Linked DNA regions of Variovorax paradoxus. The protein of the gene in region 4 interacts with the protein of the main gene of each other region in a pairwise test. Links are inferred from orthologs where the notes say so. Each region holds a gene or a part of one and is shown on either strand. Other genes may lie near its edges.

Region 1 (6,982 bases), 640 kb from region 4 along the record:
TAGCTTTGCTCGATGCCGAGCTTGCCGATGTAGTCGGTGCCCTTGTAGTTGGCCTGGTCTTCCTCGGCCCAGTCTTCCATCGCGGTCTTCTCGCGCTGGTTGATGCGGCCGATGTAGCCGAGCACGTGCGAGGCGACCTCGCCATGCGGATAGTTGCGGAACAGCCGCGCCTTGATTTCCACGCCCGGGAAGCGGTAGCGCTGCGCCGCGAAACGGGCCACTTCTTCGTCGTTCAGGCGGGTGCGGATCGGAATGGAGTCGAAGCTGCGAGAGTCTTCGCGCAGGCGCTTGAAGCGGCGGCGGTCGCGCGGCGAAACCTCGAGCACCTGGGTCAGCGCGTCGATGGTCTCTTCGACGTCGCCCACCTTGGAAGGCGTGATCTCCAGCGTGTAGGCGGAGTAGTTGGAGGCCAGCACGATGCCGTTGCGGTCGAGGATGAGCCCGCGGTTCGGCACCACCGGCACGATGGCCGTACGGTTGCTCTCGGCCTGCTCGGCGAGGTCGTCATGCCGCACCACCTGCAGGTAGAACAGCCGCGAGCCCAGCAGCCCGAAGGCGAAGAGCACCACCATGCCGATCACGATCACGCGGCGCTTGAAGCGCGCGAGGTCGGCGGCAACGTTGCGGATTTCGGTCATGGCGGCGTGAGCTTAGGCGCGTGCAAGTGCGTTGGCAAATGCATAGGAAGGTGGACTGCCCGGCTTAGAGCGGGCGGTTCTCGTCGGGTTCCGGCGTGCGGCGCTGGGGCGCCAGCAGCAGCGCCGTTGCCAACGGCCACAGCGCGGCCTCGATGACCGGGGAGGCCAGCACCCACCAGCCCGGAAAAATGCCGCCGCCGATCATGCGCGTCACCACCTCGATGAATTGCGAGAGCGCAAAAAGCGGCAGCACCTGCAGCGCCTGCGAAGCCACCGGGTACCAGAGCAGGCGCCGGTGAATGGTGATCGCGAAGAAGCCCAGCGTGGTGTAGGACAGCGCATGCTGGCCCAGCATGGACGCCTGGTGCACGTCCATGCACAGCCCGAAGACGAAGGCCGCGCCAATGCCTACGCGCATCGGCTGGTGCACGCCCCAGAACACGATGGCCAGCGCGAGCAGGTCGGGCATCCAGGCGGCGCGCCCAATCGGAATCATGTTGATGAGCAGCGCCACCACCAGACTCGACCACATGAAAAGCGGGCTGACGGGCAGCAGCAGCTGCTGTTGGCCGGGGCGTTTGATCATCGGGCGCGCTCCGCGGCTTTCTTGTCTGCCTTGGGCTCGGGCTTCTTGCCGCGCGCGGGGGCGGCCGGCGCGGGCGGTGCCGCGGGCGCCCCCGTGGGCGCCAGCACCAGCACGTAGCGCGCTGCCGTCACGCGGGCCAGCGGAACGCAGTAGATGCGCGCAAAGGCCGAATCGGCGCGGCGCTCGATGCGCTCGATCTTTGCAACCGGCAGGCCGGCCGGATAGACGCCGTCGACGCCGCTGGTGGAGAGCAGGTCGCCCTCCTGCAGGTCGGCATTGGCAGCCATGAAGCGCAGCTCCAGCCCCGCGCCGTGCGCCGATGCATCACCGAAAGCCACGCTGCGCACGCCGGTGCGGGTGTTCTGCACGGGAATGGAAAGATCGCGGTCGATCACCAGCGTGACCTCGCTCGTGAAGGGCAGCACCTGTGTCACCTGGCCGAGCACGCCGTTCGCGTCGATCACCGGCGAACCGGCCGCCACGCCGTGCGTGAGCCCCTGGTCGATGACGATCTTGCGCGTGTAGGGGTCGGCGGCGTCGTAGAGCACCTCGGCGGCGCGGCCCGGCGCCTGCGTGGTCTGGCGCAGTTCGAGCAACGCGCGAAGGCGTGCGTTGTCCTGCGCGAGCGTGTCGGCCTGGCTCGCACGCTCTGCCTGCTGCATGAGCGCCTTGCGGGCTTCTTCTTCGTTGCGCTGGGCCGTTTGCAGGTCTTCGAAGTAGCGGCTGCCGCCCACCACGAACTGCACCGGCTTGAGCGCCAGCCACTGCACCGGATAGAGCACCGCCCCCACGGCCGCGCGTATGGGCTGAACCAGATGGAAGCGCGCGTCGGCCACCATCAGGAACAGCGAGAGCGCACCGAAGAAAATCAACTTGCTCAGGGCCGACTGCCCCTGGTTGAACAGGGGCGGGGCTGTGCGATCGAGCGTGCCCAAGGGCATGGTTCAGGCCTGGCTGTGCAACGTCAGATGGCAAAAAGGCCGGCCTGCACAAGCAGGGCCGGCCGATGATGGCAGTGGCGCATTCACTCGCTCGTGAAGATGCTTCCCAAGCGATCCATGCGCTCGAGAGCAATGCCGCAGCCGCGCACCACGCAGGTCAGCGGATCTTCGGCCACCAGCACCGGCAGGCCGGTTTCCTCGGCCAGCAGGCGGTCCAGGTCGCGCAGCAGTGCGCCGCCGCCGGTCAGCATCATGCCGCGCTCCGCGATGTCGGCGCCCAGTTCGGGCGGCGTTTGCTCCAGCGCGTTCTTCACGGCGGAGACGATGTTGTTGAGCGGATCGGTCAGGGCTTCCAGCACTTCGTTGCTGCTGATGGTGAAGCTGCGCGGCACGCCTTCGGAAAGGTTGCGGCCCTTGACTTCCATTTCCTTGACTTCGGAGCCCGGGAAGGCCGAGCCGATGTTCTTCTTGATGACTTCGGCCGTCGGCTCGCCGATCAGCATGCCGTAGTTGCGGCGGATGTAGTTGATGATGGCTTCGTCGAAGCGGTCGCCGCCCACGCGCACGGAGCCCTTGTAGACCATGCCGCCCAGGCTGATGACGCCCACTTCGGTGGTGCCGCCGCCGATGTCGACCACCATGGAGCCCGAAGCCTCGCTGACCGGCAGGCCCGCGCCGATGGCCGCGGCCATGGGCTCTTCGATGAGGTAGACGGAAGTGGCGCCCGCCGCTTCGGCCGCGTCCTTGATGGCACGGCGCTCGACCTGGGTGGAGCCGCAGGGCACGCAGATGATGATGCGCGGGCTCGGCGTGAGCAGCGTGCGCGGGTGCACCATCTTGATGAACTGCTTGATCATCTGCTCGGTGATCACGAAGTCGGCAATCACGCCGTCCTTCATCGGGCGGATCGCCTCGATGTTGCCGGGCACCTTGCCCAGCATGGCCTTGGCTTCCCGGCCGACAGCCTGGATCACCTTCTTGCCGTGGGGGCCGCCTTCGTGGCGGATGGCGACCACCGAGGGCTCGTCCAGCACGATGCCCTTGTTGCGGGCAAAGATCAGTGTGTTGGCGGTGCCGAGGTCGATCGCGAGGTCGGTGGAAAAATACCGACGGAAAGCTCCAAACATGTGCGGAATCCTCTGGAGCACGCCTGCGCGTCGGCAAGTCGTCGCTCTCTGTTTTTTGGTCGTTTGACGGGGTGGATTGATCGTTTTTGGCGCAAAAGCCGGCGCGTTCGCGGGGGTTGCGGCAAAGGCGGGATAATACCTGAATCCCCCTCTGAATCCCGTGTCAGCACCCTCTCCGGCGTGCGAATACTCCCGGTTTTCCAGCCATTTCGACCCATGTCACTTTCCGCTTCAGATATTGCACGCATCGCCTCGTTGGCCCGGCTGCAGCTTGCTTCCGACGAAAGCGAGCGCATGCTCAGCCAAATTAATGGCTTTTTCGATTTAGTCGAACGTATGCGTTCGGTCGACACCGCCGGCATCGAGCCGCTGGCCCACCCGGTGGCCGCCATCGGAGACATTACGCTGCGTTTGCGCGACGACGTGGTGAGCGAACCCAACAACCGCGAAGCCAACCAGAAGAGCGCCCCGGCCGTCGAAGCCGGCTTGTTCCTCGTGCCCAAGGTGATCGAATGAGCGGCGAATTGCATCAAATGGGCGTGGTCGCCCTGGCCAAGGCATTGGCCGACCGCCAGGTTTCGGCGGTCGAGGCGTCCCAGGCCTTTCTGGGCCGCATGAAGTCCCACGAATCGCTCGGCACCTTTGTGGATGTGAACGAGGAAGTCACGCTGGCCCAGGCCCGTGCGGCCGACGCGCAGCTTGCCACCGGCAACGCCCCGGCACTGGCCGGCGTGCCGATTGCGCACAAGGACATCTTCGTCACCACCGATTTCGCCACCACCGCCGGCTCGAAGATGCTCGCGGGCTACCGTTCGCCCTTCGATGCCACCGTGGTGCGCCGCCTGGCCGAAGCCGGCGCAGTCACCCTCGGCAAGCTGAGCTGCGACGAGTTCGCCATGGGCTCGGCCAACGAGAACGTGGCCGTGCCCGCCGTGGGCCACGACAAGGCCGTGCCGGTGCAAAACCCCTGGAACCGCGAGCGCATTCCGGGCGGCTCCTCGGGCGCCAGCGCCGCGGCCGTGGCGGCCCGCCTGGCCCCTGCGGCCACCGGCACCGACACCGGCGGCTCGATCCGCCAGCCGGCCTCGTTCTGCGGCATCACCGGCATCAAGCCCACGTACGGCCGCGCCTCGCGCTACGGCATGGTGGCGTTCGCATCGAGCCTCGACCAGGCCGGCCCCATGGCCCGCTCGGCCGAAGACTGCGCGCTGCTGCTGTCGGCCTTCTGCGGCCCCGACCTGGACCGCGACTCCACCTCGCTCGACAAGCCCGCCGAAGACTTCAGCCGCTCGCTGAACGACTCGCTCGAGGGCCTGCGCATCGGCGTGCCGAAGGAGTTCTTCGGCGAAGGCGTGGCGCCCGGCGTGCGCGCCGCCGTCGATGCGGCGCTGGCGCAATACGAGAAGCTCGGCGCCAAGCGCGTCGAAGTGAGCCTGCCGCGCACCGAACTGTCGATTCCCGTGTACTACATCCTGGCCGCGGCCGAGGCGTCGAGCAACCTGAGCCGCTTCGACGGCGTGAAGTTCGGCCACCGCGCCAAGCAGTACAAGGACCTGGGCGACATGTACGAGCGCACGCGCGCCGAAGGCTTTGGCGACGAGGTGAAGCGCCGCATCATGATCGGCACCTACGTGCTCTCGCACGGCTACTACGACGCCTACTACCTGCAGGCGCAAAAGGTGCGCCGCATGATCGCCGACGACTTTCAGCAGGCCTTCAAGCAGTGCGACGTGATCGCCGGCCCCGCCGCGCCGACCACCGCCTGGAAGATCGGCGAGCATGGGGACGACCCCGTTGCCGACTACCTCGCAGACATCTTCACGCTGCCCGCGTCGCTGGCCGGCCTGCCCGGCATGAGCGTGCCCGCGGGCTTCGATGCGGGCATGCCCGTCGGCCTGCAGCTGATCGGCAACTACTTCGGCGAAGCGAAGCTGCTCGGCGCAGCGCACCGCTTCCAGCAAGCCACCGACTGGCACATGCGCACGCCGGAGGGCTTCTGAAATGAGCGAGACAGTGAACACCTTCGAAGCACAACAACAAGGCCGTCCGACCGGCCCGCTGGTCCGCGGCTATGAAGTCATCATCGGCTTCGAGACGCACGCCCAGCTGTCGACCGCGAGCAAGATCTTCAGCCGCGCCTCCACCGCCTTTGGCGCGGAGCCCAACACGCAGGCCTGCGCGGTCGATCTGGCACTGCCCGGCACGCTGCCCGTGATGAACAAGGGCGCGGTCGAACGCGCCATCAAGCTGGGCCTGGCGCTCGGCTCGCACATTGCGCCGCGCAGCGTGTTCGCGCGCAAGAACTACTTCTACCCCGACCTGCCCAAGGGCTACCAGATCAGCCAGTTCGAAATTCCGGTGGTGCAAGGCGGTTCGGTGTCGTTCTTCCTGGGCGAAGAAAAGAAGACGGTGCGCCTGGTGCGCGCCCACCTCGAAGAAGACGCCGGCAAGTCGCTGCACGAGGACTTCATCGGCCAGAGCGGCATCGACCTGAACCGCGCCGGCACGCCGCTGCTCGAAATCGTGACCGAGCCCGACATGCGCTCCACCGCGGAGGCCGTGGCCTATGCGCGCGAGCTGTACAAGATCGTCACGTGGATCGGCATCTGCGACGGCAACATGCAGGAAGGCAGCTTCCGCTGCGACGCCAACGTGTCGGTGCGCAGGCCCGGCGAAAAACTCGGCACGCGGCGCGAGATCAAGAACCTGAACAGCTTCAAGTTCATGCAGCAGGCGATCGACTACGAGATCCGCTGGCAGATCGAGGAGATCGAGGACGGCCGCAAGGTCGAACAGGCCACCGTGCTGTTCAACCCCGACACGGGCGAGACGCGTGCGATGCGCGCCAAGGAAGACTCGGCCGACTACCGCTACTTCCCCGATCCGGACCTGCCGCCGCTGGTCATCGCCGCCGACTGGATCGAGCGGGTGCGTGCCACCATGCCCGAGCTGCCGCGCGCCATGGCCGAGCGCTATGTGCGCGATCACGGCATGTCGGAATACGACGCGACGCAGCTCACGCAGAGCCCGGCGCTCGCCCGCTATTTCGACGACGCGGTGAAGGCCGGCGCAACCCCCAAGCTCGCAAGCAACTGGATCACCGGCGAAATGGCGCGCCGCCTGAACGCGCAGGAAATCGGCATCGAAGCCGCGCCCGTCACCGCGCAGCAGCTGGCCCAGCTGGTGCAACGCGTTGCCGACGGCACGCTGCCCAACAACGCGGCGCGCCAGGTGTTCGATGCGCTCTGGACTGGCGACGGCAGCGATGTCGACGCCATCATCGAAGCCAAGGACCTGAAGCCGATGAACGACACCGGCGCGCTCGACAAGATCCTGGACGAGGTGATTGCCAAGAACCAGAAGAACGTCGAAGAGTACCGCGCCGGCAAGGAAAAGGCCCTGAACGGCCTCGTGGGCCAGGTGATGAAGGCGAGCGGCGGCAAGGCGAACCCCGCTCAGGTCACCGAACTGCTCAAGGCCAAGCTGGCCTGACCGGCCCCTACGGCGGCGGGGCTACTTGCCGCCGCCGTTTTGGGGCGACCAGATCTGTTTGAGGCGCGCGCGCTCTTCGTCGAAGCGCGCGTTCACGCGCTTCTTCTCGTCTTCCTGCTCGCCGATGAAGCGGTTCTGCACCGCCGCGCTCTGCGCGTTGTCCTCGAGCTTGCGGCGCACCGCGCCCGGCGCCTTGCT
Region 2 (6,936 bases), 1.5 Mb from region 4 along the record:
CGATGTCGGCATGCTTGCTTTCGCCGGGGCCGTTCACGATGCAGCCCATGACGGCCACCTTCATGGTTTCGACCCCCGGATATTTCTTGCGCCACACCGGCATCTGCATGCGCAGGTAATCGTCGATCTGCTTGGCGAGTTCCTGGAAAGTGGTGCTCGTGGTGCGGCCGCAGCCCGGGCAGGCCGTCACGCTCGGCACGAACACCCGCAGGCCCAGCGCCTGGAGAATTTCATTGGCGATCAGCACCTCTTGCGTGCGCGACTCGCCCGGCTGCGGCGTGAGCGACACGCGAATCGTGTCGCCGATGCCCTCTTGCAGCAGGATCGAAAGCGCCGTGGCCGAGGCCACCGTGCCCTTGGTGCCCATGCCGGCTTCGGTGAGGCCGAGGTGCAGCGGGTATTCGCAGCGACGGGCAAGCTCGCGATACACCGAGATCAGGTCTTGCACACCGCTCACCTTGCACGACAGGATGACCTGGTTGCCGGCCATGCCCATCGATTCGGCCAACTTGGCGGATTCGATGGCCGAGGTGATCAGCGCCTCGTACATCACCTGCTTGGCGTCCCACGGTTCGGCGCGCTGGCTGTTGATGTCCATCAGGCTGGCAAGCAGTTCCTGGTCGAGGCTGCCCCAGTTCACGCCAATGCGCACGGGCTTGTTCCACCGCATGGCCGCGTCGATCATCTGGCCGAACTGGCGGTCGCGCTTGTCGCCCTTGCCCACGTTGCCGGGATTGATGCGGTACTTGCTGAGCGCCTCGGCGCAGGCCGGATAGTCGGTCAGCAGGCGATGCCCGTTGTAATGAAAGTCGCCGATCAGCGGCACGTCGATGCCCATGCGGTCGAGCTGCTCGCGGATGTAGGGCACCTGGGCCGCGGCCTCGGGCGTGTTGACCGTGATGCGCACCATTTCCGAACCCGCGGTGGCGAGCTCCTTCACCTGGATGGCCGTGCCGATGGCATCGACCGTGTCGGTGTTGGTCATCGATTGCACGCGCACGGGCGCGTCGCCGCCGACCGTGACGGTGCGCGCACCCCAGACCACCTGGGCCTGGCGCGAGCGGCGCGCCTTCGGCGCCGCCGATTCAATGGGTTGAGGAGTGCAGTCGCTCAAGATGTCACCTCGAAACGCGCCACGCCGCCGCCGCGCGTGACCGGCTTCAGATCGTAGGGCTTTCCGCGCACTTGCACATCGACCGCCGAAGCGCGCCCGACCACCACCGACAGCGGCAGCGCGCCGGACAACCCCACGGTTTCGCCGGCTTGCACGATGCGCCGCAGCAACTGCTTGCCGCCCGCCTCCGTCACCGTGATCCAGCAGTCTTCGCGAGCGACGAAGACCAGCGGCTGGCCTCCGCCGGCAGCGGCAGACGGCGCCGCAACGGTGGCAGCTGCATTGGCTGCTGGCAAGGCCGTGGCGGATGGCGCACCCGGTGCGGCAGGTGCTGCCGCAGGCGTTCCGGGCGCCGCATTCGCCGGGCCGGTTGCCGCAGGCGGCACAGGCGACACCGGTGCGTTCTCGATGACGGAGGCTCCGCCTGGAGCCGCTGCGACTGCAGGCGCCTCGGTAACCGAGCCTGTTTCGGTTTCGCCGCGCGCCGTCCAACGCGAGACGGCGGCGCCGACCTGGTCGAAAGCCGACTGCGGCAGCCAGAACAGCACCGCTGCCCCCACCAGCAGCAAAGCGACGACGATCAGCAATGCGCGCGATGGAAGACCGTTGGAGCGGCTGCCGTTCCAGCGCGGCGTACCGGAAACGATATTGCTCTTGAGCGTGCGGTCGGCCGTTGCCAGCGGCGCGCGCTGCGCTCCCGGCAGCTTTGCCAGCACCGGAGCGGAATCGATGCGCAAGGCGCGGCAGACGCTGCTTGCCAGCGCGCGCGCAAAGACCGGATCGGGCAGCGAATCGATATCGTCCGCCTCCAATGCCATGAGCTTCTGCGGCGGCACCTTCAGCGCCGCGGCCACCATTTCGATATGCAGGCCATGGGCCTCGCGCGCCTCGCGAAGCATGTCGCCGGCCGTCTTGTGCGTGATGTCGCCTTCCTCGAGCGGCAGCGCCGCGGAAGTGCCGAACTCCGAAACCCGTTCAGTCATTGAAATTCCCGCGCTCGTACGCTATTGCCTCCCGGGACTGCGGAAAGCGCCGTTGCAGTTGTCCTCCCAACTGCGCAACTGCCTCGCGGTTGTTGAGCCGTCGTTCGATCTTGATGCCGAGCCACAGCGTCTCGGCGCTGGCCGAGGGGCTGTTGTTGACGCGGCGAATGTAGAACTGCGCGCGCGACCATTCTTCGCGCTGCGCCAGCAGCGAGGCCAGGTTGAACCCGACCACCGGATTGCCGGCGTCCATCTCATAGGCCTGCATCAGGCTGCGCTCCGCCTCCGGGCGCTGGCCGGCCTTGAGCTGGCAAACACCCAACGTCATGAGCGTCTTGGCCCGGTCGGTGTAGCTCGGCACCGCGAGCGCGGCGTTGAACTGCTGGGCCGCGTCGCCATAACGGTTCTGCTGGCACAGCAGCCAGCCGTAGTTGTGCCGCACGTTGGGATCGCGCGGGTTGATGGCGATGGCGCGGCGGAAGCTGTCCTCGGCCATGCCGGCATCGTCGAGCCGCATGTAGACGAGGCCCCGAAGGCTGTAGGCATCCGCGTAGTTGGGGTCGGCGACCAGCGCCTGCTTGATTTCGTCGAGCGCGACGGTGTTCTGGCCATGCTCGAAGTAGCCCGAGGCCAACTCAAGCCGCAGCCGCGCGCGGCGCTGCCGGCTGCTTTCGTCCGACTCGGTGACGATCTCCGCACCCTTGCCCGAGCTGGTGTCGGCCAGGCTGGTGGTGGTGGTCCGCGTGTTGACGCAGCCCACGAGCAGAAACGCCACGGCCACACCGGCAAAGCTTGCAGTCAGCAGCCGCTGCGCGCTCGCGGTGGTCATCGGAAAGGCCATGCTCATTGGATCAGTGCTCCTGGGGGGTGGTCTTTCGAACCGGATGCAGAACAACAGGGCGCTCCGACACGGCACGGCGCTGGGCCATGCGTTCGGCGGCGCGCGTGCGGTCCTTCACGTCGCCGGCCAGCTGTCCGCAGGCCGCGTCGATGTCGTCGCCGCGCGTCTTGCGCACGGTGGTCACGAGGCCGGCCTCGCTCAGCGTCTTGGCAAACGCCAGCACCCGCGGCTGCGGCGAACGCAGCAAGCCCGAGGCCGGAAACGGGTTGAACGGAATCAGGTTGAACTTGCACGAAATGCCATGCGTGCGAACGAGTTCCACCAGTTGCCGCGCATGCTCGGGCTGGTCGTTCACACCGTCGAGCATGCAGTACTCGAAAGTGATGAAGTCGCGTGGCGCATGCGCCAGGTAGCGCTTGCAGGCCCCGATCAGTTCGGCGATGGGGTACTTGCGATTGAGCGGCACGAGATCGTCGCGCAGCGCATCGTTGGGCGCGTGCAGCGACACGGCCATGGCCACTGCACAATCGGCGCCCAGGCGGTCGATCATCGGCACCACGCCGGAGGTCGACACGGTCACGCGGCGGCGCGACAGCCCATAGGCGTTGTCGTCGAGCATGGTGCGCAGCGCCGGCACGAGCGCCGAGTAGTTCTGCAGCGGCTCGCCCATGCCCATCATCACCACATTGGAAATGACGCGCTCGTCGCGTTTCAGGTGCTTGCGAAGGAAGTGCTCGGCAAACCACAGCTGGGCGACGATTTCGCCCGTGCTCAGGTTACGACTGAAGCCCTGATGCCCCGTGGAGCAAAAACGGCAACCCACCGCGCAGCCGGCCTGGGACGACACGCACAGCGTGCCGCGGTCGTCTTCGGGAATGAATACGGCTTCGACGGCATTGCCATCGCCGACGTCGAACAGCCACTTGATCGTGCCGTCCTTGGATTCGTGCTGCGTGAGAACCGAGAGGGCCTCGACGCGAGCGGTTGTGGCGAGCTTCTCGCGCAGCGACTTGGCCAGATCGGTCATCTGGGCGAAGTCGCTGGCGCCACGCTGGTGGATCCAGCGGAACAGCTGCGTGGCGCGGAATCGCTTCTCGCCGAGCTTTTCGCAGAACGCAGCCAGCCCCTCGAGATCGAATTCGAGCAGGTTGGCCGTGGTCATGAAATCAGCCGGGATACGGCTTCAGCGCGCGTAGACGTTGAGGCCGGCGAAGAAGAAGGCCACTTCGTTCGCTGCGGTTTCGGGAGCGTCCGAACCGTGCACCGCGTTGGCGTCGATGCTGTCGGCGAAGTCGGCGCGAATGGTGCCGGGGGCGGCCTTCTTCGGGTCGGTGGCGCCCATCAGGTCGCGGTTCTTGGCGATTGCGTTCTCGCCTTCGAGCACTTGCACGAACACGGGGCCGGAGATCATGAACTCGACGAGGTCCTTGAAGAAGGGACGCTCCTTGTGGACCGAGTAGAACTGCTCGGCTTCGTTGCGCGAAAGGTGCACCAGCTTGGCGGCGACGATCTTGAGGCCGGCAGCTTCGAAGCGGGAAACGATCTTGCCGATGACGTTCTTTGCAACGGCGTCGGGCTTGATGATGGAGAGGGTACGTTCGATAGCCATTGAAGTGCTTCCTGAGCTTTAATTTTGAAGTGTTTTGTCACGGCTGCAACGAATATGTTGCACTCTACGGCGACAAAGCCTCTGATTTTAACCGGCGCAGCCCGGGGCCTTGGTGAAAACCCCGCGAAAGGCTGCGCTGGCAGCTGGCTTTCAGCGTCCGCGGCGGCGGTTTCCGCCCGGGCCGCCCTGCCCGCCGAAGCCTCCGCCCGCCGGACCGCCACCACGGCGGCCTGGGCCTTGGCGTTGCTCCTTGCGCTGGCGCGAAAAGCTGTCGGCGCCGATGTAGCCGAGCGAGGTCTTCATCGGATCCGGCTGGTTCGCGCCGCCTGGCGGACGCTCTTCACCCTGGCGGTTGCCACGGTTGTTGTTGTTGCCACGGCGGCCTTGCGGCTGCATGCCAGCGTTGCCGCCACCACCACCGCCTCGGTTGCCGCGCCCCCCGCGCTCTCCACGCGGCGGCCGGCCTTCGCCGAGCGGGTTCGGAATGGGCGCCTCGCGGCCGTCATCGCGCATGTCGCGGGGCTGCTGCTGCGCGCCGCCGGCGTTGCGGTTGTTGCCGCGGCGCTTCTTGTTGCGCCCGTTGCGGCCGCCGCCGGCACCGTCCTGCCCGCCCGGGCCGCGTTGCTGCTGCGGGCGCGGCGCGCCGCCGCCCGATGCCTGGAACAAAGCGCTGATGTCGCGCTCGTCGAGCTCCATCCAGGCACCGCGCTTCAGCCCGCGCGGAAGCACCATGGCGCCGTAGCGGATGCGGATCAGGCGGCTGACCGCGTGGCCGACCGATTCGAACAGGCGCCGCACCTCGCGGTTGCGGCCTTCGGAAATGGTGACGCGGTACCAGCAGTTCGAGCCTTCGCCGCCGCCCTCTTCGATGGTGCCGAACTGGGCCATGCCATCGTCGAGGCGCACGCCTTCGAGCAGCTTCTTCTTTTCGTCGGCGCTGAGCGCACCGAGCACGCGCACAGCGTATTCGCGCTCCAGGCCGAAGCGCGGGTGCATCAGCTGGTTGGCGAGGTCGCCGGAGCTGCTGAACAACAGCAAGCCTTCGGTGTTCAGGTCGAGCCGGCCGACCGATTGCCACTTGCCCTGCTGCAGGCGCGGCAGCTTGCGGAACACCGTGGGACGGTTCTGCGGGTCGTCGTGCGTCACGACCTCGCCCACAGGCTTGTGGTACGCGATGACGCGCGGCGGAGGCGGCGCGATGCGGTAGCGAATGGGCTTGCCGTTGATCTTGACCTGGTCGCCGTACTGGATGCGCTGGCCGATGTGGGCCGGTTCGTTGTTGACCGAGATGCGGCCCTGGAGGATCAACGCTTCCATTTCGAGCCGCGAACCGAGGCCAGCCTGGGCCAGCACCTTGTGCAGCTTGGGCGAGTCGGCCTCCGGCAGCAGCACGCGCTTGAGCGGCGGGACTTCGGGGCTTTCCTCGTCGGCGTCGAACTGGCCTGAAATGACGTCCGCGAAACGGATCGGCTCGGGCGGCAGCGCATTGCGCTGCTCGCGCTCGGCGGCACGGCGTGCGCGGTCGAGGTCGTCCTCTTCCTCGTCGGGTTCGTCTTCCTCTTCTTCGTCGTCGTACTGGCCTCGAGCTCCCTCTTCCTCGCGGCGCTCTTCGCGCTGCTCAGCCGCTGCCACTGGGGCGGCAGCCTTGACGGGAGCGGCAGTGGTTGGCTCCGAAGCGGGAGCTGCTGCAGAGGCGGCTTCAGCGGCGGCTTCGATCACCGGCTCGGAACCTTCCGCAGGTGCTGCCGCAGCTTCACTCTCTGCAGCCGGCTCCACGGTCTTCTTGCGGCGCGGAGCACGCTTCTTCTTGGGAGCTTCACCCTCGCCGGCGGCTGGAGCGGATGCGCCAGCATCGGCATCCGAAGAGGGGCCGGACACTTCCGCGACCGCTTTTTTATCGGATTCGGGCTGGACCGGCACGATTGCCGCGTCGTCGGTGTCGGAGGAGCTCATGAGGTTTTTCCGGGAGAAACAGCGTGGGGATCGGTCTCGTCGGGCGACGGGACTTCTTCGGACTCGAGCGCAACGGGAGGCTCGACTTCCTGGGGGGCGGGAATTTCCGAAGGCTCTTCGGGCGAGGCCGCGTCCTCGGCAAATTGCGCGGCAGCGGCGTCGACCGCTTCGATGGCTTCAGCCGCATCGAGCACTTCGGCGTGCGCCTCGGCGGCCTGAGGCTCGTCTTGCGCCTGATTTTCCGTTGCCTCGGGACCCTCGGCACCGGGCAAGGTCAATTCTGCTTCCAGCGCCGCATCCGTCGCAGCGGAAGCGTCGGCATCGGATTCGCTGGCGATTTCCATCGGCAGGCCGGGCTGGTTGCCCGAGGCTTGGTCGAGCGCGTCGACCAATGCCGCCTGCTGGGCCGGCGTTTCGATCAGCGGCAGCTGGTCCA
Region 3 (6,780 bases), 3.7 Mb from region 4 along the record:
GCGAAGGCGCCACCAAGTTCATCACCATCCAGGTCGATGGCGGCCGCAATCCGGAAGAGTGCAGGCAAGTGGCCTATGCCGTGGCGCATTCGCCGCTGGTCAAGACGGCTTTCTTTGCGAGCGATCCGAACCTGGGCCGCATCCTGGCGGCCGTGGGGTACGCGGGCATTGCCGACCTGGACCAGACCGGCATCGACCTGTTCCTGGACGACGTGCACGTGGCGGTGAAGGGCGGGCGCAATCCGTCGTACCGCGAGGAAGACGGCCAGCGCGTGATGAAGCAGAGCGAGATCACAGTGCGCATCGGCCTGGGCCGCGGCAATGCGAGCGAGACGGTCTGGACCTGCGACCTGAGCCACGACTACGTGACCATCAACGCCGACTACAGGTCATGAATGAGCAATTCCAGAAGCTGATCGAGCGCGCCGAGCAGCTGATCGGCCGCATCGAGTCGATCCTGCCGCAGCCGCTGGCTGCACCCGCCGACTGGAACGCGTCGATCGCATGGCGTTATCGGCGCCGCAGTTCGGGCCACGGCGTGCTCGAACCGGTGAAGCATGTGGCCGCAATGGCGCTCGATTCACTGAAGGAAATCGACGTCCAGAAGGAAAAGATCGAGCGCAACACGCGCCAGTTCGTTGAAGGCAAGCCGGCCAACAACGTGCTGCTGACCGGCGCGCGCGGCACGGGCAAGTCGTCGCTCATTCGCGCCTGCCTGCAGGCCTATGCGCCGCAGGGCCTGCGCCTGATCGAAGTCGACAAGGCCGAACTGACCGACCTGCCGGACATCGTCGAAGTGGTGTCGCAGCGGCCCGAAAAATTCATCGTGTTCAGCGACGATTTGAGCTTTGACGAAGGCGAGCCGGGCTACAAGGCGCTGAAGTCGATTCTCGACGGCTCGATCGCGGCGGCCACGCCCAATGTGCTGATCTACGCGACCAGCAACCGGCGCCACCTGTTGCCCGAATACATGAAGGACAACCTTTCGTACACCCACACCGAGGACGGCGAAGTGCATCCCGGCGAAGTGATCGAAGAGAAGATTTCGCTGTCGGAGCGCTTCGGCCTGTGGGTCAGCTTCTATCCGTTCAGCCAGAACGAATACCTGGCCATCGTTGCGCAGTGGTTGTCGTCGTTCGGCGTCGGCGAGGCTGCCATCGAAGCGGCACGGCCCGAGGCGCTGGTGTGGGCACTCGAGCGTGGCTCGCGCAGCGGCCGCGTGGCCTACCAGTTTGCGCGCGACTACGCGGGGCGGGCCAGCGCATGAGCGCGCAGCCGCAGCCCCAGGGCCGCAAGCACACTGAAGTCGCCGTCGGCGTGCTGATCCGTCTGGCGGACGACGCATTGCTGCTGTCGACCCGGCCCGACGGCAAGGCGTACGCAGGCTTCTGGGAGTTTCCGGGCGGCAAGATCGAGGCCGGCGAAACGGTCGAGCAAGCGCTGCGGCGCGAGCTGCAGGAAGAACTCGGCATCACCATTGCGGGCGCCGAGGTCTGGAAAGTCACCGAGCACGACTATCCGCATGCGCTGGTGCGGCTGCATTGGTGCAAGGTCACGGCCTGGAGCGGTGAGTTCGAAATGCGCGAAGGGCAGGAAATGCGTTGGCAGCAGCTGCCGCTGGATGTGACGCCTGTGCTGCCCGGCGCCATGCCGGTGCTCGAATGGCTGGCCGAGGAGCGCGGACTTCCTCATGCCGCCGGGTCGGCGGCATAGGCGCCTTCAAGAGAAACAACCAGGACCGCCACAGCGCGTTCAACGACCCCATTCGATGCTGCATCCCAAGTACCGACCGGACATAGACGGCCTGCGTGCCATTGCCGTGGCCTCCGTGGTGATCTATCACGCGTTTCCGGGCGTGCTGCCCGGCGGTTTCATCGGCGTCGACATCTTCTTCGTGATCTCGGGCTACCTGATCTCGACCATTCTTCTGCAGAGCCAGGTGGCGGGTGATTTCAGCTATCGCGACTTCTACGCGCGGCGCATCCGGCGCATCTTCCCGGCCCTCATCCTGGTGCTCTTGGCCACCTTGTGCTTCGGCTGGTACATGCTGCTGTCCGACGAGTTCGCGCAGCTGGGCAAGCAGGTCACGGGTGGCGCGGCCTTCTTTGCCAATTTCGTGTTCTGGGCGGATGCCGGCTATTTCGATTCGGCCGCCGAAACCAAGCCGCTGCTGCATCTGTGGTCGCTCGGCATCGAAGAGCAGTTCTACATTTTCTGGCCGGTGCTGCTGGGCGTGGCCTGGCGCCGCCGCTGGCCGATGATCCGCGTGATCCTGGCGATTGCGGTGGTGTCGTTTCTCGTCAATGTGCTCACGATCCATCCGTTTCGCACGGCGGCTTTCTATTCGCCGGCTTCGCGCTTCTGGGAGTTGATGGTGGGGGGCATCCTGGCGTGCATGCGGCTGAAGCCCGCAGTGCCGAGCCGCTTGCGCAGCCACGTGCAGTCCGTCGTCGGCGTGGGCCTGCTCGGACTCGGACTGGTGATGATCCGCGGCGACAAGGCTTTTCCGGGCTGGTGGGCGCTGCTGCCCACGCTGGGTGCGGTGAGCTGCATTGCGGCCGGGCCCACGGGCTTCCTGAACAAGTACCTGCTGTCGAACCGGGTGATGGTGTGGATCGGGCTCATCAGCTATCCGCTTTATCTGTGGCATTGGCCGCTGCTCGCTTATGCGCGCGTTCTGAGCGACGGATTGCCGTCGCTGCCCGTGCGTGCGGGCGCGGTGGTCGCGAGCGTGGTGCTGGCGTGGCTGACCTACAGGTTCGTCGAGCGCTACACGCGCACGCGCACCAGCCCCGGCCTGCTGCGCTGGCTGGCTGGCCTGGGCATTGCGCTGGTGGTCGTGGGCCTGGTGGTCTTCTCTGGCGTGCTGCAACCGCGCCATCACGACATTCGCCTTCAGCAGATCTCCGAGGCCGCGGCCGACGTGGGGTACTACGACGATTTCAAGAACTACGAACTAGGGCGGCACTTGCTCTACCAGGTGGGTAAGGGTTCGCGTAAGAGCCTGCTGATCGGCGACAGCCATGTGCAGCAGTATGGCCCGCGTGCCGAGGAGCTTGCGCGGACGGTGCCTGACAAGGCCAACACCATCTACTTTGCAACGCAGGGGTCTTGCCCGCCGATTCCCGGTGTTTACGCGGATGCGAACATTGGCTGCGCCGAGCGGCGCACGGCAGTGCTCGAATTCGCCCGGAGCCCTGAGATCGACACGGTGGTGATCGGTGGCTGCTGGAACTGCTACTTCATCGCGGGCGGCGCACCGGGCTACTACTTCCGCGATGCGGCAGGCGCGGCCCATCAGTTCCGGGGCGGCGATGGCATGGCCCTGGCGTTCGACTCGCTCGGCCAGTTGCTGCGAGAACTGACGGGCAAGGGCAAGAAGGTTTTTCTGCTGCTCGATATTCCGGTAGCACCCGATTTCGAGCCGAAGCGCTTGCTCGAAGGCAGCCGATTGACCTCCATGAAGGTCTCGACGACAACCCCGACGCTGCCGATACCGCAGGACCAGCGCGAGTTGAACGATCGCCTTCGGCAGATCGGCATTGCGAGCGGCGTGGAAGTGATCGACGCGGTTGCGAACCTGTGCACGGCGGATGGCCAGTGCCTGCGCACCATGTCCGACGGTGCTCCCGCATACAAGGACGCGGGCCACTTGCGGCCCAAGTACACCCGCTCGTTCGCAACCTACATGGATCGCGCGCTGCTGAACGACGGCGGCGCGGCGCCCAAGAAGTAGCGCGGAGGAGGCGCTGCGGCGGCTGCGGCGCCTGCTACTGCTTCAGCTTGGGGTCGCCGAAGGTCTCTTCGTCCGGCGGCTCTTCGGCGGGCATCCTGAATTCCTCGTTGGCCCACGCGCCGAGATCGATGCCCTTGCAGCGTGCGCTGCAAAAAGGCCGATAGAGGTTGCTGGCGGCGTAGATGCTGTCTCCGCCGCAGGCGGGGCAGCGGACGATCCGCTCGCCGATGTCGTTGTGGGTCCTGCCGTTGCTCATGGCGTATGTTTTTGGCGCGCTGCTGCGCTCAGGCGCAGAGCGTGAGTTCGAAGGCGGCGTCTTCCGTGCTCTGGTGCAGGCGGTCGTCGGCCTCATGGCGCATCATTCGCACCGAAACCATGAGCCGGTTGCCGCTGATTTCGGGCACCAGCCCGAGTGCCGGGTCAATCCGCAGGCGCAGCAGCTGAAAGCTGCGCCCCTGCGGCAGGTTCTGCTGAAACTGCCCGTGGGTGGCGATGACCTTGTAGGGCACGTCGGCCTCGCGCAGCAGCTTGAGCAGCAGGTAAATGGATTCGGCCAGTGGCGCGAGCGTGCTCGACCACCGCTCCAGGTCCTTGCGCCGGCTCTGTGCGCTGCGGTGCTGCCAGGCGTAGTACGCGGGCAGGTCGAACTCGCAGGTGCCGCCCGGAATGCCGGCACGGCTGCGAATGCTCATGAGCCACTCGTTCTCGGTCAACGCTTGGCCGGCCTTGCCCGACACACTGTTGAGTGCCGAAAAATTGCGCTCGAGTTGGGTGACGACCTGGTCCAGCGCCGCCTCGGCGATTGCTGGATTGCCGCGGTAGCTATTGAAGACGTTCTTGTGCTTTTCCAGGTCCCGCATGACGTCGGCCTTGAGGTCGGCGCGCGCGGCAACGTCCATGATCTCGAAAATCGTGACCAGGGCGAAATGATGGGAGAGCGCGGATTCCGCCGGCACCAGTTCGCCGAGGCGGCGGAACAGGTGCTCCAGCCTCAGGTAGGTTCGGATGCGCTCGTTGAATGGGTACTCGTAGAGGATCACGCGTTCGGGTTCATGTGAGGGACGAGTTCAAGGCGATTTCGCGGCCGCCGGGTTGGGCTGCACTTCACGCACAGCCTCCAGCATACGCTGACCGAAGAGCAGATACCCTGCGATGGAAACGTGCGTTTCGTTGGCAGGATACAAGTCCGTGATTTTGAAGCGGTTCTGCTCGGACAGTGTAAAAAGATCGGGCCCGATCTTCAGGTCGTTGAACGTGCTGCGGAACGCGGCGGCATGGTTTTGGTCGAGGTATACCGTGCTCTTGTTGGGCACGACCATCCAGATGATGCGCAGGGATGGCGCCATTTTTTCCGTGAACTTCGCCATGAAAGCGGCGGAGTCCGCGGTGAGCGGCGCCATCAGGCGGTCTTCGGCCGTCATGAGCAATTTGTTGCAAGCGACGTGGCTGAATTGCTTGCAGCCGTCGGGAACGGTGCGCGCGTCAATGAGCGGACCCCAGCGGTCCGGCGTGTTGGTCCAGCTCTCGGAACGCTCGATGGCGCGGGTATTGCGATAGGTCAGCCAGCCCCTGAGCAGCTCTGCGTCCCAGTTCAGGCGGAACTCGGTAGGAGCCTGCTTGGACGGATTTTCAAACGGAGGAGGCGAGGGCACGAAGGTGTGCTTCATGGCCGCGCATTCCTTCGAGTCTTCGATGCGTCCCTGGAGCAGGCGCTCGATGCTCTCGATGATGACGACCTTGCCCTTGAAGCCTGACTTGCGCACCCATTCCGAGAAGTCGCTGCACATCGGCCCAGTCTTGTCCCAGTGCGTGGTGGCGACGCGATAGCCAGCCCCGACCAACGGCGACTGCCAGGCATAGCGAACCGAAAAGCTGTCGCCGATCACAAGCACATCGGCTTCCTGGATCGATGAGGCCTTTATGTTGGCGTCCGGAATAGGCGGAGGCGGATGGTGCCATCCGAAATCGCGTTCGGAAATGCGCCCGATGCGTGTCAGGTCGCCATATGGGATGGGCGTCAGCAGGCTGGTGACCAGCAGCGCGGCGCAGACAAGAAAGCCTGCAGCGAAGATGGCGAGCCACATGCGGGCCGGTTTCGTGTCTTCCATGTCAGAACTGGAAATAGAGGAAGGGACTGTAGTTGCCGAATTTCGACACGCACAGTCCGAAGAGGAAAACGCATCCCAACGCCGTCAGCAGCGTCGCAATGCGGTTGAGCGCGGGACGGCCGGCAAGCGCGGCGACGGACGGGATCCAGCGGTCGAGCGTGATGGTCGGAGGCAGCGCCAGGCAGATGACGAGGCCGGCCAGCATCGTCTGGAAGAACTCGGGTTTGCGGAACGGTACCTTGAACTCGCCGAAAGCGCTCGGAATCACGCCGTGCATGCCCAGCATGCCCTTGTAGATCTCGACGGCCGCCGTCATGCTGTCGGCGCGGAAAACCACCCACGCCACCATCACGCACAGGAAGGTGATGAACCACCCGAGCACGCGGCCGAGGCGTGACGAGCTTGTCTTGCCGCGACGGACCGTGGCGTTCCAGAGGTGGTTGACCATGAGGAAGAGGCCGTGCAGCGCGCCCCAGATCACGAAGGTCCATGCGGCGCCGTGCCACAGGCCGCCCAGCAGCATGGTGAGGAACAGGTTCAGGTAGCGCCGGGCCGGGCCCTTGCGGTTGCCGCCGAGCGGCACGTAGAGATAGTCGCGCAGGAAGTTCGAAAGCGAGATGTGCCAGCGGCGCCAGAACTCGATGATGTTGGTCGACTTGTACGGCGAGCGGAAGTTGAGCGGCAACTGCACGCCCATGCAAAGGGACAGGCCGACCGCCATGTCCGAATAGCCCGAGAAGTCGAAATAGATCTGCAGCGTATAGGCAAGCACGCCGAGCCACGCGGTGTACAGCGAGGGCAGCACGCCCTCGTGCACGCCCTTGAACATCATGTCCGCGTACTGCCCGAGCGGGTCGGCAATCAGCATCTTCTTGGCCAGGCCGAAAGTGAAGATACCCAGGCCCAGCGCAATGTTGCTGGCGTTGACCCGGTAGG
Region 4 (7,002 bases):
GGACATTCAATGCCCAAAGAATACAAAGACCTGGTTGTCGGACTCGACATCGGCACCGCCAAGGTGATGGTGGTGGTGGCCGAGGTGCTGCCCGGCGGCGAACTCAAGCTGGCCGGGCTCGGCATTGCGCCGAGCAATGGCCTGAAGCGCGGCGTGGTGGTGAACATCGACGCCACCGTGCAGAGCATCCAGCAGGCCCTGAAAGAGGCCGAGCTGATGGCCGACTGCAAGATCAGCCGCGTCTACACGGGCATTACCGGCAGCCACATCCGCGGCATCAATTCGAGCGGCATGGTGGCGGTGAAGGACAAGGAAGTAACGCCCGCCGACGTGGCCCGCGTGGTGGAAACCGCGCGCGCCATCAACATCTCGAGCGATCAGCGCCTGTTGCTGGTGGAGCCGCAGGAGTTCGTGATCGACGGGCAGGACGTGAAGGAGCCGATCGGCATGAGCGGCATGCGGCTCGAAGCCAAGGTGCACATCGTGACTGGCGCACAGAGCGCGGCCGAGAACATCATCAAGTGCGTGCGCCGCTGCGGGCTGGAGGTCGACCAGTTGATGCTGAACCCGCTGGCCTCGAGCCAGGCGGTGCTGACCGAGGACGAGCGCGAGCTCGGCGTGGTGCTGGTGGACATCGGCGCCGGCACCACAGACGTTGCAATTTTCACCAACGGCGCGATCCGCCACACGGCCGTGATTCCGATCGCGGGCGACCTGATCACGAGCGACATTGCCATGGCGCTGCGCACGCCCACCAAGGACGCCGAAGACATCAAGGTCGAGAACGGCTATGCCAAGCAGCTCCTGGCGGACCCCGACACGCAGGTGGAGGTGCCCGGCCTCGGCGATCGCGGCCCGCGCATGCTGAGCAAGCAGGCGCTTGCGGGCGTGATCGAGCCGCGCATCGAAGAAATCTTTTCGCTGGTGCAGCAGGTGGTGCGCGAGTCGGGCTACGAAGAGGTGTTGTCGTCGGGCGTGGTGCTCACGGGCGGAAGCGCCGTGATGCCGGGCATGGTCGAGCTCGGCGAAGACATCTTTTTAAAGCCGGTGCGGCGCGGCATTCCCAAGTATTCGAGCGCGCTGTCCGACATGGTCGCGCAGCCGCGCGCCGCCACCGTGATGGGCCTGCTCGAGGAAGCCCGCTTCGCACGCATGCGCGGCTTCAAGGTCGCGCAGAAGAACGGATCGGTAAAGACTGCGTTCGGACGTTTCAAGGACTTCATCGTGGGGAACTTCTGACCATGAATCACTCCCCACTCTGGCTCGCACGCGGCGGTCCTCCCTTGCATTTCAACGAGCGATGGCGGCGCACAGGTCCACCGCCCCGACGACGGCTACGTTGAACTCGTCAAGACACTAGAAAAATTCATAGATACACAACGGCAACTGCAAAATTCAAGGAGTTAGAAATGACCATCGAAATGATCGAAGTCGAAGAATTCAACCAAGGCACTCAGATCAAGGTGATCGGAGTCGGCGGCGGCGGCGGCAATGCCGTCGCGCACATGATGGAGCGCGGCGTGCAGGGCGTTCAGTTCGTCTGCGCCAACACCGACGCGCAGGCGCTCCAGCGCAGCAACGCACACAAGATCATCCAGCTGGGCACCAGCGGCCTGGGCGCCGGCAGCAAGCCCGACAAGGGCCGTGACGCGGCCGAAGCCGCGGTCGACGACATTCGCGCGGCCATCGACGGTGCGCACATGCTGTTCATCACGGCCGGCATGGGCGGCGGCACCGGCACCGGCGCAGCCCCCGTGATCGCACGCGTGGCAAAGGAAATGGGCATTCTCACCGTGGGTGTGGTGACCAAGCCCTTCGACTGGGAAGGCGGCCGCCGCATGACCAACGCCGACGCCGGCCTGGCCGAGCTCGAAGCCAACGTCGACTCGCTGATCGTGGTGCTCAACGAGAAGCTGCTCGACGTGCTGGGCGAGGACATCACCCAGGACGAAGCCTTCGCGCACGCCAACGACGTGCTGAAGAACGCCGTGGGCGGCATCTCGGAAATCATCAACGAGTACGGCGGCGTGAACGTCGACTTCGAAGACGTGCGCACCGTGATGGGCGAGCCGGGCAAGGCCATGATGGGCACCGCAGCCGCTGCCGGCCCGGATCGCGCGCGCATCGCCGCCGAACAGGCCGTGGCTTGCCCGCTGCTCGAAGGCATCGACCTCTCGGGCGCCAAGGGCGTGCTGGTGCTTGTGACCGCGTCGAAGGGTTCGCTGAAGCTGAACGAGTCGAAGCTCGCGATGAACACCATCCGCGCCTACGCCTCGCCCGATGCGCACGTGATCTACGGCGCCGCCTACGACGAGACCCTGGGCGACGAAATGCGCGTGACCGTGGTGGCCACCGGCCTCTCGCGCGCCGACGCACGCCGCCAGGCACCGACGCTCGAAGTGATCCGCACCGGCACCGACAACATCCCGTTCAATGTGCCCACGCTCGGCGGCACGGGCCATGCAGGCCACGGCGGCCACGGCGTGAGCCAGCCCAACTACGACGGCATGGCGGTTCCCAGCGTGTGGCGTACCAATCGCACGATGGCCGCGGCCAAGGTGGACGCGCTGTCTTCGGGCGGCATGGACGACTTCGAGATCCCCGCATTCCTGCGCCGTCAGGCTGACTGAGGCCAGGCCACCGAACGCAGAGGGCACGAAGGTTCGCAAGGGGTACGGGGAAGACCTGAAAGGGACTTCCACCGGCCCTAGGCGCTGCGTTCGCTTCGTGCCCTTTGCGTCCATCGTGGGCGCTTGAATAGAACCTATGTCTATCGATGCCATAGCGAGGGGCATAGGCCGCCACGCGCGCCGGGCGCCTAAAATCACGGGTGTGCTGCAACAAAGAACCCTCAAGTCGATCAGCCGCGCCGTGGGCGTGGGGCTCCACAGCGGACAGCGCGTGGAGCTCACGCTGCGTCCGGCTCCTGCGGACACGGGCATCGTGTTCCGGCGCGTCGACCTGCCCGAGCCGGTCGACATCCGCATGACCGCCGAAGCGGTGACCGACACGCGCCTGGCTTCCACGGTTTCCACCGGCGGAGCGAAGGTGCAGACGGTCGAACACCTGATGTCGGCCTGTGCGGGCCTGGGCATCGACAACCTCTACATCGACATCACGGCCGACGAAGTTCCGATCCTCGACGGATCGGCCTCGTCGTTCGTGTTCTTGCTGCAAAGCGCGGGCATCGAGCTGCAGAAGGCGCCGCGCCGCTTCATTCGCGTAACCCGCAAGGTCGAGGTGCGCGAAGGCGAGGGCGCCAACGAGAAGTGGGCGAGCCTTGAGCCGTACCATGGCTACAAACTGAGCTTCGAGATCGACTTCGACCACCGCGTGGTCAACTCCACCGGCCAGCGCGTGGAGTTCGACCTGGGCAAGGATTCCTACAGCCGCGACATCGCGCGCGCACGCACCTTCGGTTTCACGAAGGAAGTCGAGTACATGCGCAGCAAGGGCCTGGCGCTCGGCGGTGGGCTGGACAACGCCATCGTGATGGACGACACCAAGGTGCTCAATGCCGGCGGGCTGCGCTACGACGACGAGTTCGTGAAGCACAAGATCCTCGACGCGATGGGCGACCTGTACATCATCGGCAAGCCTCTGCTGGCCGCTTACACCGCATTCCGCTCGGGCCACGCGCTCAACAACAAGCTGCTGCGCGAACTGCTCACCCACAGCGACGCTTACGAGATCGTCACCTTCGAAGACGAAAAGCGCGCACCGCGCGGTTTCGGCGAAGTGGCGCGGGCCTGGTAGCAGGCAGGTTCTTCAGTTCCTCGCGCTACCACGCAATGCTTGTCTTCCGCTGGGCCATCCTGCTGCTTCTGCTGGTGGCGGGCGTGTCGTTCGCGTTCTATGCCGGAACAGGGCAGGTCAAGTACCGGCGCTTCGGCTGGATCGTGCTCAAGTGGACGCTGCTTGCGGCGTTCGGCTTCTTTGCGGTGCTGATCGCCGAGCGGGTGGCCTAGCCCGGTAGCCGGCCTGGCTTGCGCCGCGCCATTGATGAGCGCCTGAACGGCGCTATCTCGAGCGGCCTTGCCGGTAGGTGCCGGCATGCGTTTTCGACAGCTCGGCCGCTTCGGCGAGCCGCGCCATCGAGCGGCCCACCTGCGCATGGGTGATGGCGATGCCCAGCGCATCGGCCGCGTCCGCGCCGGGCAGGCCGGGCAGGTCGAGCAGGCGCTTCACCATTTCTTGCACCTGTGCCTTTGCAGCCTGGCCGTGGCCGGCCACGGCCTTCTTCATCTGCAGCGCGGTGTATTCGGCCACCGTGAGCTTGCTGTTCACCAGCGAGGTCACGCAGGCGCCGCGTGCCTGGCCCAGCAGAAGTGTCGATTGCGGGTTGACGTTGACGAAGATGATTTCGACCGCCGAAGCGTCGGGCTGGTAGCGCTCGGCGATTTCGGCGATGCCGTCGAACAGCACCTTGAGGCGCGCCGGCAGGTTGCCGCTGCCCAGGTGCCGGGTGCTGATGGTGCCGCTCGCAACGTAGCGCAGCGCATGGCCGTCCGCATCCACCACGCCGAAGCCAGTGGTCAGGAGGCCGGGGTCGATGCCGAGAATGCGCATGTCGTCAGACGTTGAAGTACCAGCGGATCGAATGAAAGAAGATGGGCGCCGCAAAACACAGTGCGTCCACGCGGTCGAGCAGGCCGTTGGCGCCGGTCACGCCCACGCCTTTCTTGCCCCAGTTGGGAATGCCGCGGTCGCGCTTGAGCGCCTTCATCACCAGGTGGCCCATGGAACCCGCGATGCAGGCGATGAACGAGACGGCAAGCGCCTGGCCGAACTTGAAGGGCGTGATGAACGAGAACAGCGCACCGACCAGGCTGGCCACCACGATGCCGATGCCCCAGCTGGTCCAGTTGAAGCTGCGGCTCACGTTGGGTGCAAAGGGCTTGCGCTGCGAGCGGCGCGAGATCACGTGCTGCACCAGCACCGAAGTCTGCACCACGAACACCAGGAAGAACACGAGAAACGCGCTCTTGCCTTCGTAGCCCGGAAAGCTCAGGAGCAGCAGTGCTGGCACGTGGCTCATGCCGTAGACGCAGATCATGATGCCCCATTGCAGCTTGGCGTTGCGCTCGAGAAAGTGGCTGGGGTCGTTGGCGAGTGCGCTTGCGACCGGAATCGCAAGGAACACGTAGACCGGAATGAAAACGGTGAACAGGTCGAAGCGCGCGGTGGCCACGAGCCAGAACTGGATCGGCAGCACCACGAAGAAGGCCAGGATGAGGCTGCGATGGTCGCCGCGGCGTGTGGGCGAAAGGGTGATGAACTCGCGCAGCGCGAAGAAGGCGATGAGTGCGAACAACACGGTGGCCACGGTTTCGCCCAAGGCCCAGCCAACCCAAAACACGATGACCATGAACCAGGTGGTGCCCAGCAGTTTGCGGTAGTGGGCGAGTTCGGCCTGCCAGGTGGCGTCGTGCACGGGGTTGCGGCGTTCCCTGAAGCTCAGGAAGAGCGCGGTTGTGCTCGCGATCACGAGCAGGCCGAAGACGATGAGGAACAGGGTCGCGACTTGCTGGGTCGGGGTGAGGCTGCGCAGGAACTGGTTCATGTCAGTTCCAATTTACACATCACGCAAAGCAATCACGGCAGCACGCGCGCGATCGAGGAAAGGGCGGCGCTCTTCGTCTTCTTCCACGCGGATTGGTGCGCCGAAAGTGACTGAACACAAGATCGGCACCGGCACGATCTCGCCCTTGGGCATGACGCGCTGCACGTTGTCGATCCATGCAGGCACCAGCACCACGTCAGGAAACATCGTTGCGAGCGTGTAGAGGCCCGACTTGAACTTCTGCGGCTCGCCCGTGTGGCCGCGCGTGCCCTCGGGAAAGATGATGATCGAGTCACCGCTGCGCAGGGCTTCGACCAAGGGGGCGAGCGGATCGGAGGCGGGAGCCGCAGCGGGTTCGGAAGGCGCGGCTTCCGTGGTTGCAGCCGGTGGTTCGACAGGGGGCGCGACCGCGGGAGGCGGCGGCGCAGGAAGATCGAGCCGCCCTTGAATCTCGTCGAAAGCCTCGGGGGCCACATCGACGACGGTCTGCGGCGCTGGCGCCAGCGGCAGCAATGGCTCCATCGAAGGCTCGATGCGTTCGGCTGGCCCTGCAGCGGTATCTCGTGCTGGCGCGGGTGGCGTGTCAGGCTCGGCCGCGGCTGGTGCCGGTGCTGCCGAAGCGGGCGCCGTGGCCGCCCGTTCCACGTAAACGGCGTTGAACACCTCCGTCGTGATCCAGCGCTTGAACGGCGTATTGGCCCAGTAGTCGCGCGCCGCAATGGGCCGCGTGATACTGCGCAGCTCTTCAGGCAGGGCAGCCCAGATCATCACGAGGTCGGCGTGGCTCTGGTGGTTGGCGAAATAGATGCGCTGCTCGGCCTTTGGCGGGCAGCCGTACCACCGCGCCTGGGCCCCCGTGAGCAACCGGACGATCCCCAACAACAACCAACCTGTGAGCTTTGCCAGCATGGGCGCGATGATACGGGTCATGCGATGGCGTTTCGATCCTCTTTCTCTGGTGTGGGCGGTGGCCCTGTTCTTTGTTCTCGTGCTGCTGGCCACCATTGGCGCGCGCTGGGGGTGGGTGCGGAGTTTCTTCGGCGACGTGCTGGCCGTGGCATGGGTCTACCTCGTCTTCAAGACTTTCATTGCCACGCGCGTGCTGCCATTGGCGCTGGCCGCGCTCGGCGTGGGCCTGGCGGTCGAACTGGGACAATTCCTGGCATCGGCCTGGCACCTGCATATTCCGAACCGCGCCCTGCGCATCGTGCTCGGCAGTACGGCGGACTGGTGGGACGTGGTGGCCTACCTGATCGGCTTTGCGGCCGTGCTGGCCATCGAGGCGCTATGCGGCGCCGTCAGGGCAGCTCGGCCGACGGCATGCGCGCCACAATGGTCGAAGCCCGCCCGTTGAGGTAAGACGAGCCCAGCCGGCGCTCGAAGAACTTGGGGCTGGGCAGCATCACCGCCAGGCGTGCGGCCTCGCCGGCGCTCAGGCG

What was found.
Region 1: the proteins of ftsZ (region 4) and GOQ09_RS01440 interact in binary tests that used the Escherichia coli proteins (3 or more experiments, as listed by UniProt). The link is inferred for Variovorax paradoxus from one-to-one orthologs.
Region 2: the proteins of ftsZ (region 4) and rlmN interact in binary tests that used the Escherichia coli proteins (3 or more experiments, as listed by UniProt). The link is inferred for Variovorax paradoxus from one-to-one orthologs.
Region 3: the proteins of ftsZ (region 4) and zapD interact in binary tests that used the Escherichia coli proteins (3 or more experiments, as listed by UniProt). The link is inferred for Variovorax paradoxus from one-to-one orthologs.

The regions. Positions count from the first base shown.
Region 1 is NZ_CP046622.1:307,284-314,265, reverse strand. Bases 1,271-4,211 are described here. They hold GOQ09_RS01440 (rod shape-determining protein), read right to left. Parts: upstream 3,293-4,211; coding sequence 2,249-3,292; downstream 1,271-2,248. Other genes in these bases: gatA (Asp-tRNA(Asn)/Glu-tRNA(Gln) amidotransferase subunit GatA), read left to right, coding at 3,805-4,211; gatC (Asp-tRNA(Asn)/Glu-tRNA(Gln) amidotransferase subunit GatC), read left to right, coding at 3,509-3,808; mreC (rod shape-determining protein MreC), read right to left, coding at 1,271-2,165. In the rest of the region: mrdA (penicillin-binding protein 2), read right to left, coding at 1-638; rod shape-determining protein MreD, read right to left, coding at 703-1,224; more of mreC, read right to left, coding at 1,221-1,270; more of gatA, read left to right, coding at 4,212-5,292; Asp-tRNA(Asn)/Glu-tRNA(Gln) amidotransferase subunit GatB, read left to right, coding at 5,294-6,784; GOQ09_RS01420 (DUF4124 domain-containing protein), read right to left, coding at 6,806-6,982. UniProt on the Escherichia coli protein: Forms membrane-associated dynamic filaments that are essential for cell shape determination. Acts by regulating cell wall synthesis and cell elongation, and thus cell shape.
Region 2 is NZ_CP046622.1:2,448,898-2,455,833, reverse strand. Bases 2,025-4,919 are described here. They hold rlmN (23S rRNA (adenine(2503)-C(2))-methyltransferase RlmN), read right to left. Parts: upstream 4,101-4,919; coding sequence 2,949-4,100; downstream 2,025-2,948. Other genes in these bases: GOQ09_RS11515 (pseudouridine synthase), read right to left, coding at 4,698-4,919; ndk (nucleoside-diphosphate kinase), read right to left, coding at 4,122-4,547; pilW (type IV pilus biogenesis/stability protein PilW), read right to left, coding at 2,090-2,944; GOQ09_RS11535 (helix-turn-helix domain-containing protein), read right to left, coding at 2,025-2,097. Outside these bases: ispG (flavodoxin-dependent (E)-4-hydroxy-3-methylbut-2-enyl-diphosphate synthase), read right to left, coding at 1-1,114; more of GOQ09_RS11535, read right to left, coding at 1,111-2,024; more of GOQ09_RS11515, read right to left, coding at 4,920-6,500; SMC-Scp complex subunit ScpB, read right to left, coding at 6,497-6,936.
Region 3 is NZ_CP046622.1:4,607,865-4,614,644, reverse strand. What follows is about bases 2,899-5,637. They hold zapD (cell division protein ZapD), read right to left. Parts: upstream 4,777-5,637; coding sequence 4,021-4,776; downstream 2,899-4,020. Other genes in these bases: GOQ09_RS21540 (hypothetical protein), read right to left, coding at 4,804-5,637; GOQ09_RS21550 (DNA gyrase inhibitor YacG), read right to left, coding at 3,771-3,992; GOQ09_RS21555 (acyltransferase family protein), read left to right, coding at 2,899-3,736. In the rest of the region: bifunctional glutamate N-acetyltransferase/amino-acid acetyltransferase ArgJ, read left to right, coding at 1-395; GOQ09_RS21565 (ATP-binding protein), read left to right, coding at 392-1,267; GOQ09_RS21560 ((deoxy)nucleoside triphosphate pyrophosphohydrolase), read left to right, coding at 1,264-1,713; more of GOQ09_RS21555, read left to right, coding at 1,769-2,898; more of GOQ09_RS21540, read right to left, coding at 5,638-5,844; GOQ09_RS21535 (MBOAT family O-acyltransferase), read right to left, coding at 5,846-6,780. UniProt on the Escherichia coli protein: Cell division factor that enhances FtsZ-ring assembly. Directly interacts with FtsZ and promotes bundling of FtsZ protofilaments, with a reduction in FtsZ GTPase activity.
Region 4 is NZ_CP046622.1:946,795-953,796, forward strand. The notes cover bases 559-3,519. They hold ftsZ (cell division protein FtsZ), read left to right. Parts: upstream 559-1,409; coding sequence 1,410-2,630; downstream 2,631-3,519. Other genes in these bases: ftsA (cell division protein FtsA), read left to right, coding at 559-1,239; lpxC (UDP-3-O-acyl-N-acetylglucosamine deacetylase), read left to right, coding at 2,833-3,519. Outside these bases: more of ftsA, read left to right, coding at 10-558; more of lpxC, read left to right, coding at 3,520-3,756; GOQ09_RS26085 (hypothetical protein), read left to right, coding at 3,792-3,968; crossover junction endodeoxyribonuclease RuvC, read right to left, coding at 4,021-4,569; GOQ09_RS04400 (phosphatidate cytidylyltransferase), read right to left, coding at 4,574-5,563; GOQ09_RS04405 (lysophospholipid acyltransferase family protein), read right to left, coding at 5,576-6,472; GOQ09_RS04410 (DUF2809 domain-containing protein), read left to right, coding at 6,480-6,917; GOQ09_RS04415 (transglycosylase domain-containing protein), read right to left, coding at 6,862-7,002. UniProt on the Escherichia coli protein: Essential cell division protein that forms a contractile ring structure (Z ring) at the future cell division site. The regulation of the ring assembly controls the timing and the location of cell division.